DNA from 2 places in the Bradyrhizobium dasycarpum genome. Region 1 is predicted to be linked to the other one. Evidence: riboswitches for the same ligand, from Rfam matches in the RefSeq annotation. Region 1 holds a riboswitch; the other holds the start of a gene.
The links. Region 1 has a riboswitch for cobalamin ahead of ACETMP_RS11575 (energy-coupling factor ABC transporter permease). Riboswitches for the same ligand answer to the same signal wherever they lie in the genome.
Positions count from the first base shown of each region.

Region 2: it holds a riboswitch for cobalamin, as region 1 does, so the genes downstream of both, ACETMP_RS07550 (TonB-dependent receptor) here and ACETMP_RS11575 (energy-coupling factor ABC transporter permease) in region 1, are expected to answer to the same signal.

Region 1 is NZ_CP169574.1:2,338,316-2,343,311, reverse strand. It holds gene ACETMP_RS11585 (cobyrinate a,c-diamide synthase) at 1-1,294, shown strand, start outside; gene cobA (uroporphyrinogen-III C-methyltransferase) at 1,291-2,022, shown strand; cobalamin riboswitch at 2,068-2,287, shown strand; gene ACETMP_RS11575 (energy-coupling factor ABC transporter permease) at 2,324-3,001, shown strand; gene cobF (precorrin-6A synthase (deacetylating)) at 3,042-3,791, shown strand; gene cobT (nicotinate-nucleotide--dimethylbenzimidazole phosphoribosyltransferase) at 3,802-4,854, shown strand; gene ACETMP_RS11560 (histidine phosphatase family protein) at 4,847-4,996, opposite strand, start outside.
Region 2 is NZ_CP169574.1:1,485,609-1,490,604, reverse strand. It holds gene ACETMP_RS07570 (adenylate/guanylate cyclase domain-containing protein) at 1-1,455, shown strand, start outside; gene ACETMP_RS07565 (hypothetical protein) at 1,561-1,731, shown strand; gene ACETMP_RS07560 (hypothetical protein) at 1,882-2,094, shown strand; gene ACETMP_RS07555 (hypothetical protein) at 2,203-2,466, shown strand; cobalamin riboswitch at 2,506-2,720, shown strand; gene ACETMP_RS07550 (TonB-dependent receptor) at 2,834-4,996, shown strand, end outside.

The sequences.
Region 1 (4,996 bases):
CATCTCCGCACCGGCCTCCGGGGTCGGCAAGACCACGCTGACGCTGGCGCTTGCGCGGGCCTTTCGCCATCGCGGCCTGAACGTGCAGTGCTTCAAGAGCGGGCCGGATTACATCGATCCGGCCTTTCATGCCGCCGCTACGGGACGTGCCTCCGTCAATCTCGACAGCTGGGCGATGGATCGCGGGACGATCCTGCACCTCGTTGGCCGCGGCACGGATGCCGATATCGTGCTTGCCGAGGGCTCGATGGGCCTGTTCGACGGCGTCGCCGCGCGCGGCGTCTGCGGCACCGGCGCCACCGCCGACATCGCGGAGATGCTGGGCTGGCCGGTGCTGCTGGTGATCGATCCCTCGGGCCAGGCGCAGACCGCCGCCGCAATCGCCGCGGGCCTGCGTGATTATCGTCCCGGCGTCAGACTTGCCGGCGTCGTGCTCAATCGCGTCGCCAGCCCGCGCCACGAAGCCCTGGTGCGCCGTGCGCTCGTTGATGCCGGCATCGCCGTGTTCGGCGCGCTGCCGCGCCATGCCGAGATCAGCCTGCCGAAGCGGCATCTCGGCCTGGTGCAGGCGGAGGAGCAGGCGGAGATCGGCAAGCTGATCGACGAGGCCGCGCGCTTCGTCGCCGAGCATGTCGATCTCGATGCGGTGCTGCGCGCGGCCGCGGCCTGGTCGCCGCAAGCGGCGGTGAGCGGCCTGAACGTGGCGCCGCCGGGACAGCGCATTGCGCTGGCGCGTGATGCCGCATTCTCCTTCGTCTATCCGCATATGCTGGAAGCCTGGCGCGCGGCGGGCGCCGAGATCGTGCCGTTCTCGCCGCTGGCCGATGAGACGCCGGACGCGAGCGCTGATGTGTGCTGGCTGCCGGGAGGCTATCCCGAGCTTCATGCCGGCAGGATCGCGTCCAATGCACGCTTTCGCAGCGGCCTTCGTGCCTTCGCCGAGACGCGGCCCGTGCATGGCGAGTGCGGGGGCTACATGGTGCTGGGGACCGGGTTGACCGACGCGGAAGGTGTCCGCCATGAGATGACGGGCCTGCTTGGCCTCGAGACCAGCTTTGCCAAACGCCGCATGCATCTGGGCTATCGCCTTGCGGCGCTCGCGGCGCCGATGCCGGGACATCGTCCCGGCGCGCGTCTGCGCGGCCACGAGTTCCACTATTCGACCATTCTCGCTCAGCCTGACACGCCGCTGGCGGTCGTGCATGATGCAACGGGCGCCGTCATCGCCGAGACCGGCTCGCAGCGCGGCCATGTCAGCGGCACCTTCTTTCATCTGATCGCGGAGGACCGGTGAGCGGGTTCGTTTCCTTCGTCTCCGCCGGCCCCGGTGATCCCGAGCTGCTCACGCTCAAGGGCGCCGCGCGGCTGCGCGAGGCCGACGTCGTGCTCTATGACGATCTCGCCTCGGGCGCGATCCTCGATCTCGCCCGGCCGGGCGCCAATCTCGTCGCGGTCGGCAAGCGTGCGGGGCGGCCCTCGACCAAGCAGCATCACGTCAACCGCCTGCTGGTCGACTATGCCGCGACAGGGGCGCGCGTGGTGCGGCTGAAGTCCGGCGATGCCGGCATTTTCGGCCGGCTCGAGGAGGAGATCGAGACGCTGCGCGAGGCTGGCATCGGCTATGAAATCGTTCCCGGCGTCACCTCGGCCTGCGTCGCCGCCGCGCAAGCCGGCATTCCCCTGACGCGGCGCCACACCTCGCGCCGGGTGCAGTTCATCACCGGCGCCGACGTCACCGGCGAGCTGCCGCCGAATCTGAACTGGGCGGCGCTGGCCGATCCTGAGGCGACGACCGTGGTCTATATGGGCCGGCGCACCTTTCCGGCGCTTGCCGCAAAATTGATCGCGCACGGCCTCGCCGCGGACACTCCGGCGCTAGTCGCCGAATCCCTCGGTCGGCCCGACGAGCGGCTGGTCCGCACCACCATTGCCGAGCTGGCCGAGCAGCTTGCCCGTGGCGGCGCTCCCACGACCGCCGCCGTGATCCTGTTCGGCGCGCTGGCGGGGGATTATCCGTCATGATCGTCTCGGCCGAGCCTCGCCCCTTGACGCCGGCGCGCCGAAAGGGGCACACAGGAGCGGCAAGGTGCTCGACGCGGCGCAAAGCGCCGGAGCATAATCGGGAATGGGGATGGGCGGACCAAGTTGCGGCGCCCAAAACCCCAGCCGCCCCCGCGACTGTAAGCGGTGAGGGACTTCGATCAGCCACTGGGCCGCAAGGTTCGGGAAGGCCGGAGAACCCAGTGAACCGCGAGCCAGGAGACCGGCCCTGCACGTTTTGAGGCCAAGGCCGTCGGGTGTGACGGCAGGAAGGATCTGAACCATGCATATCGAACCCGGTCTAGTGACGGGCGCCAAGCTCGTGCTGAGTTACGCAACCGGCATCGCCGCAGGCGGCGTTGCCTTGAAGCTTGCAGCCGAAACCGTGCGCGAGCAGGGCCTCGGCTCGTTCGCAGGCCGGACGCTCGCCACCACGATCCTCGTCTTCATCTTCTTCGAGATCCTGCCGCACTTCCCGGTCGGCGTCTCCGAGGTGCACTTCATTCTCGGCTCGACCTTGTTCCTGCTGTTCGGTGCCGCGCCCGCAGCCTTCGGCCTCGCATTCGGCCTGCTGCTTCAGGGTGTGTTGCTCGAGCCGGTCGACCTGCCGCAATACGGCATGAACGTCACGACGCTGCTGGTGCCGCTGTTCGCGATCCAGGCGATCGCCTCGCGGATCATTCCGCGCAACACGGCCTATGTCGACCTGAAGTATCGGCAGGCGCTGGCGCTGTCGACCACCTATCAGGCCGGCGTGATCGCCTGGGTGGCGTTCTGGGCGCTTTATGGCTCGGGCTTTGCGATGAGCAATCTCGCCAGCATCGCCACGTTCGCGGCGTCCTACGCGCTGGTGATCGTGATCGAGCCGCTCGCCGATCTCGCCGTGCTGGCGCTGGCGAAGTCGCTGCGCGGCGTCACCGCGCCCGGCCTCGTCACTCCGCGCCTGCACAACGCAGCTTGACTGAGACAAGGGGCGGCCGTCATGGCCGCCCCGACGCGCGATGCTCACGCTTTCCCTGATCGGCATCGGTTGCGGCGATCCCGGCCAGCTCACGCGCGCCGCCGTTCAGGCCATCAACGCCGCCGACCTCGTCCTGATTCCGCGCAAGGGAACGGCGAAATCCGATCTCGCCGATCTCAGGCGGACGATCTGCGCGGATGTGCTCACCAGCGACACGACAGCCATCGCCGAGTTCGATCTTCCCGTGCGCGATGCTGCCGAGGCGGATTACCGCAAGGGCGTGGACGACTGGCACGATGCGGTCGCCGCGACCTGGTCGCAGGCGATCGCAGATCATCTCGGAAGCAACGGCAAGGTTGCGCTGCTGATCTGGGGCGATCCTTCGCTGTATGATTCCTCGCTGCGCATCGCGCGGCGGCTCGCCCCCTTGCCCAGAATCGAGGTCGTGCCCGGCATCACGTCGATCCAGGCGCTGTGCGCGGCCCATGCGCTGCCGCTCAACGATATCGGCGAGCCGTTTCTGGTCACGACCGGGCGGCGCCTGCGCGAAGGCGGCTGGCCGCAAGGAATCGACACCGTGGTGGTGATGCTCGACGGCGGCACGGCATTCGAATCGTTGGATCCGGCAGGGATTCACATCTATTGGGGCGCCTATCTCGGCATGCCCGATCAGATCATCATGTCCGGCGCCCTCGCCGAAACCGGCTCGCGCATCGTCGCCGCACGGCAGGAGGCGCGCGCGCGGCATGGCTGGATCATGGACAGCTATATTCTCAAGCGCAGGCGTTAAGCGAGGCAGCATGCTCCCCGAATGGGTCACCCAGAACTGCCCCGCGATCTCCGCGCTTCATCGCGAGGCGGCGATCGCGCGTCAGGCGCAGCTGACGAAGCCGACCGGCGCACTCGGCCGGCTCGAGCAGCTCGCGATCGAGCTCGCCGGCCAGCAGGCGACCGCGCAGCCCCGTGCCGCGCGCGTGCCGATCATCGTCTTCGCCGGCGACCACGGCATCGTCGCGCAGGGCGTGTCGGCCTATCCGCAAGCGGTCACCATCGCGATGATGGCGAATTTCGCCTCCGGCGGTGCTGCGATCTCGGTGCTGGCGCGCGAGCTCGGCTCGCGCCTGGAGGTGGTCGATGCCGGCACGCTGGCGAGCGAGGAAATGACGGGCATCGTCGTCGACAAGCCGCGCCATGGCACCCGCGATTTCAGCGTGGAGGCCGCGCTCACGCCCGCAGAGCTGGCGTTTGCCTTCGAGGCCGGCCAGCGCGCGGTTGCGCGGGCGGAGGCCAGCCAGCCCGATCTGTTGATCTTCGGAGAGATGGGCATCGGCAACACCACGACGTCGGCGGCGATCGCGGCGAGCCTGCTTAGCATCAGCGCCGAGGAGATCGCGGGCAGCGGCACCGGCGTCGATGCGGCCGGCCGGGCGCACAAGGCACGCGTGATCGATGCCGCGCTTGCGCGTCACGGCGTTGCGGGCGCGGCGCCGGAGAAGGTTCTGTGTGCCGTCGGAGGGCTCGAAATCGCCGCGATCTCGGGCGCGATCATCGCCGCCGCGCAGCGCCGCATCCCCGTGCTGATCGATGGCTTCATCGTATCGGTTGCAGCGCTCGCAGCGGTGCGGCTGAACCCGTCCTGTCAGCCCTATCTGCTGCCGTCGCATCAATCGGCCGAGCAGGGCCATCGGCTGGTGCTGCGCGCTTTGAACGTGCAGCCGCTGATCAGCCTCGATCTCAGGCTCGGGGAGGGATCCGGTGCCGCCATCGCGCTGCCGCTGGTGCACTTGGCCTGCGCGCTCCACAACGGCATGGCGACCTTTGCAGAGGCCAATGTGCCTGACAGGCCTAGCTGATCCGCTGGTTGACCGAGACGACGCGCCAGCCGGCCGCGAGGCGATCGATCCGGGTCAGCGACAGCGGCTCGATCACGAAGCGCAAGGCGGCCTGCGGCGTGAGATCGAGCGAGATGCACAGCGCGGCGCGGATGGTGCCGGA
Region 2 (4,996 bases), 850 kb from region 1:
GAATCCGACCGCAAGATCGAGGAGGGCGCCGAGGCCGCACGCAAGCTCATCAACGCGATCATCGACGACCCCAGGACCTATTCCGACAATGCCGCGCTGGGGCGGATCGATATCCGCATCGAGACCGCCGTCACCGAGCTGCGCCGCGACCTGAATGAGGACCATGCGAAGCTGCTCAAGCAGGTCGACGCCAGGCAGATGACGGAGGCCCGCGGCACGCTGGAGCACATCGACGTGGTGCGCGACCAGTTCAACCGCAAGGTCGATGCGATCCGCGCCGACATGCTGACGCAGGTCTTCTTCTCGACATCGCAGGTGATCAGCCGCCAGCATCAGGCGATCGTCGTCTCGGGCGTCGTGACGCTGCTCGCGGCGATCGTCGGCTTCGTCTTTGCGCTGATGGTATCCAGCGGCATCACCCGCCCGGTGCGGCTGCTGCTCGCCGGAACCCGGGAGGTCGAGGCAGGCCGCTTCGACAAGACCATCACCGTCTCCACCCAGGACGAGATCGGCGAGCTCGCCGCGGCCTTCAACCGCATGACCGAGCAGCTCCGGCACAACGAGCGCATCCGCGAGACCTTCGGCCGCTACATCGATCCCAAGGTGGTGCAGGGGCTGATCGACCGGCCGGAGATCGCGATCGACGGCGAGCGCCGGGTCATGACCATCATGTTCTGCGACATGAGCGGCTTCACCTCGATGAGCGAGGGCATGACGCCGCGCGGCCTCGTCAAGGTGATGAACCACTATTTCACGGTGATGTCCGCACCCGTCAGGAACAATCGCGGCATCATCGACAAGTATATCGGCGATGCCATCATGTCCTATTGGGGGCCGCCCTTCATCGAGGAGAACGAGCAGGCCCTCCTGGCCGGCATCGCGGCGATCGAGATGGCCGACCAGGTGCCCGCGCTGCAGCGGCAGCTGCCCGACCTGCTCGGCATCCGCGCCATGCCCGCGCCGTGCGATTTGCGGATCGGCATCGCCACCGGCGAGGTGCTGACCGGCAGCATCGGCTCCGAGCTGATGATGAGCTTCACCGTGATGGGCGATGCCGTGAACCTGGCCTCGCGGCTGGAAGCGGTCAACAAGGTCTACGGCACCCGCATCCTGATCTCGCAGGCCACCGCCGAGGCGATCGGATCGCGGCTCGAGCTGCGCGAGATCGATCGCCTGGCGGTCGCCGGCCAGAGCGCGCCGCAGCCGATCTTCGAGGTGATGGCGAGGGCGGGAACGCTCACCGATGCGCAAGCCAGCCTGCGCACGCACTATGCCGAGGCGCTCGCCGCCTATCGTATCAGGCGCTTCGATGCGGCGCGCGCTGCCTTCAACGCGGCCCTCGAAGCCGTTCCCGGTGACGGGCCCTCGCGCACGATGCTCGGCCGCATCGCGCAGCTCGAGGCGAGCCCGCCCGACGAGGGATGGGACGGCGCCTGGCGTCTCGACAGCAAATAGGCTGCCGCACCGGAAAAATTGCTTCTGCTCGATAACGATGTTCGCCGTGACCTATTTCCCGGGCTTAGGTTTGACGTCCTTGAGGCGTTTGATGGGGACACGCCGATGCCAGAACTTCAGGACAGGCTGGAACGGTTTGAGACGCTCACCGCCGAATGCGAGCTGATCGCCAAGCTCGCCACCGACGCCAGCAAGCGCGAGTTCTATCTGAAGCTTTCGGAGCAGTACCGGCAGTTGGCGCTCGACATGCGGCAGGCGATCGCGGCCGCGGCCTGAGGCCGGCTGCAATCCGTTCTTAAGGTTTGGCGCGCATCCTGATGGCATGCGGGCGTCGCTGATCGGCGGTGCCCGTGGTGGGAAGGCCGGAGTTCGCTGCAATGCAGCGCGCACCGGAACGTCATTGTCGTGCTAGACAGGGCAAATCCCATGCGCCTCGTTGCTGTGATCGTGTTCGCGCTCATGACGGCGGCCTGCGACCAGGAGCAGGACATCACCGGCTCGACGACGCCGGCCTGCCCCTTGCGGAACTACAGCTACAATCCCCGCGACATGAACCAGTGCGTTAACGCCTGCAAGGCATGCGATCGCGGCACCACCGTCACCTGCTCGACCTCCTGCACCCTCAAGGGCGCGCGCTGAGCGCGTTGGCGGCTGCCTCCGGAGCTGGCTCTCGCAATCGGCGGTGCTTAGGCACCGGAACGATTCACTTGGGTTAATCATTGAAGAGGCGGCAGGACGTGGAGTCCGATGGAAATGGGTATGCTCGATCCCGGTCGATTTCTGGTGTCGTGCTCGCATTGCGAGGCCTGGCCGATGGCCGCCAATGTGAAGCGGTCGAGCTGGTCGGCGTCTCCGCATGAGGTCCGCTTTGTCTGCACGCGCTGCCGCCGCGAGGAAACCGCGATCGTCTCGGCCTCCGGCGAACTGACCCCGATCAAACGCATCGATGTTCCGCCGCGCGACGTCACGGCCGCCTGGGCCCAGGCGCAACGTCCTCGCGGACGGACCTGAGCGCCGCCCAACGGTCGATTGACACTCTGCCGGAGCGACACGTAAATGGCCGGCGACGGTTCTCCCCAGGGAGATCAAAAGGGAATGTGGTGCGGGACGTCCCAATGCCGGGATCTGTCTCAACGCCACGGCTGCCCCCGCAACTGTAAGCGGTGAATCTTTCGTCCTGTGCCACTGGGAACCTCGGTCCTGGGAAGGCGACGTAAGGTAACGACCCGCGAGCCAGGAGACCTGCCGTCAGCCGTGGTCACACGCGAAGATGTCGGTCGGGGAGTACAGACATTGGCTTTACCGGAGCGGTCCGCCGCTCTGCCGTGAAACCTCGTTCGCTGTGACGTGCCACTGACGTCATACCGAGGTGACAACATTGTCCCGTCTCATTTCTGCCGCCCGGCGCCTTGGCGCCGGTCTGTTCGCATCCATCTCGCTCCATTCGCTGGATCTATCCACCGCCTTCGCCCAGCAGGGGCTTGCCGAGCAATTGCCGCCCATCGAGGTGAGCAAGTCCGACGATCGGAACCGGACGCGGGCGAGGGCGATCGGTGAGGGCGATGCGACGCGGCTGCGGCGGGCCGCGAACGGCGCGCCGGCAGGCGATGGCACCGGCTCATCCGGCTCGGGCTTGGAGGCTGCCGCCGGCAGCGGCGGCATCGTCGGGGCCGCCACGACCGTCATCACGGCCGCGGATATCGCGCATTCGCCGTCGCAGACGCTTGCCGAGATCATCGCAACGCAGGTGCCGGGGGCCCAGATCACGACGTTCTATGGCGGCCAGATCGGCGCCAAGACCAGCGTGGACCTGCGCGGATTCGGCGCCTTTGCCATCGCCAACACGCTGGTGCTGGTCAACGGCCGGCGGCTCAACGACATCGACATGGCGCAGGTGGACCTCTCCACCATCCCGCTCAATTCCATCGAGCGCATCGAGATCACGCGCGGCAATTCCGGAGCGGTGCTCTACGGCGACAACGCGGTCGGCGGCGTGATCAACATCGTCACCAAGACCGGCGCCGGCGGACCGCCCGCGACCGCGCGCATCGAGGCCGGCTTCGGCTCGTTCAACACCAGGCTCGGCAACGTCTCGACCTCGCTCAATTCCGGTCCGTGGTCGACCTCGTTCTACGGCAATACCGCCAGGACCGACGGCTATCGCGACAACAATCGCTATTCGCAGCAGAACGGCGTCGGCAATCTCAACTACACCACGCCAGGCCTGAGCGCGTTTCTCACCGTCACCGGCGATAATCAGGAGCTGCGGCTGCCGGGCGGCCGCACCGTCGATCCCTCCATCGGTCTCGACGAGCTCACCACCAATCGGCGCGGCACCAGCACGCCGTTCAACTACGCCAACCAGCAGGGTTTTGGCGCGACTGCCGGCTTCACCAGGACGCTGGTCAACGGCGTCGATCTCATTGTCGACGGCGGTGTGCGTGACAAGAAGCAGCAGAGTGCGTTCTTCGCGAGCCCGACGCCGGTTCCGGCCTTCTTCACGTCGACTTATGTCGAGTCCCATCTGACGAATTGGTCGATCACGCCGCGGCTCAGCGTGAAGAGCCTGCTGCTCGGCCTGCCGTCGCAGCTCCTGACCGGCATCGACTATTACGATGCGAGCTTTGCGCAGCACCGCGGCGCCGGGCAGGGGCTCGCCGCCTGGCACAATTACGACCTCAGGCAGCAGACGGTCGCGGGTTATTTCCAGCACACATTGGGCGTGCTGCCCACGACCGACATCTCCTACGGCGCGCGGGTGCAGAACGTCCGTCTTGCGGCACGCGACAATTTCGACGCGGCGGCGCCGTTCAATGCTGACATCGGCGCGCTGCCGCTGACGAGCGACGAGACCCAATATGCGCTGCATCTCGGGGGCGAGCATCGTCTCAACGACGTCGTCTCGCTGTTCGCTCGCGCCGCGCGCGCGTTCCGCACGCCTGACGTCGACGAGCGCCTGTCCTCGGGGCCGTCCTTCGATCTCCTGACTTTCGCCGCGATCCCGCAAACGTTCCAGCTCAAGACCCAGACCTCGCAGGACATCGAGGGCGGTCTGCGCATCAGGGGCGGCGGTCTGCAGCTGCAGAGCAGTCTCTATCTGATGGACCTCACCAACGAGGTCCATTTCAACCCGGTCCTGTTCTACAACACCAATCTCGATCCGACCCGGCGCTACGGCTCGGAGACCAGTCTGTCCTATCGCGTCAACGACACCCTGCTGCTGCGCTCCGGCATGGCCTATACCCGCGCGGTCTTCCGCGAAGGCGCCTGGGCCGGCAACGACGTGCCGCTGGTGTCGCGCTATACGGCGAGTGCGGGTGTCAGCTGGAACATCTGGCAGAACTACGTGGTGCTCGATGCCACTGCGCGCGTCTGGAGCGAGCGGCGCATGGACAACGACCAGGCGGGCACCCAGAAGCCGATCCCGGCCGGCGGCACGATCGACCTCAAGCTCAGCGGCCAGTATGAGCGCTACTTCTGGTCCCTCGGCGTCAACAATGTGCTGAATGCGCTCTACTACGACTACGCCATCGCCAGCACC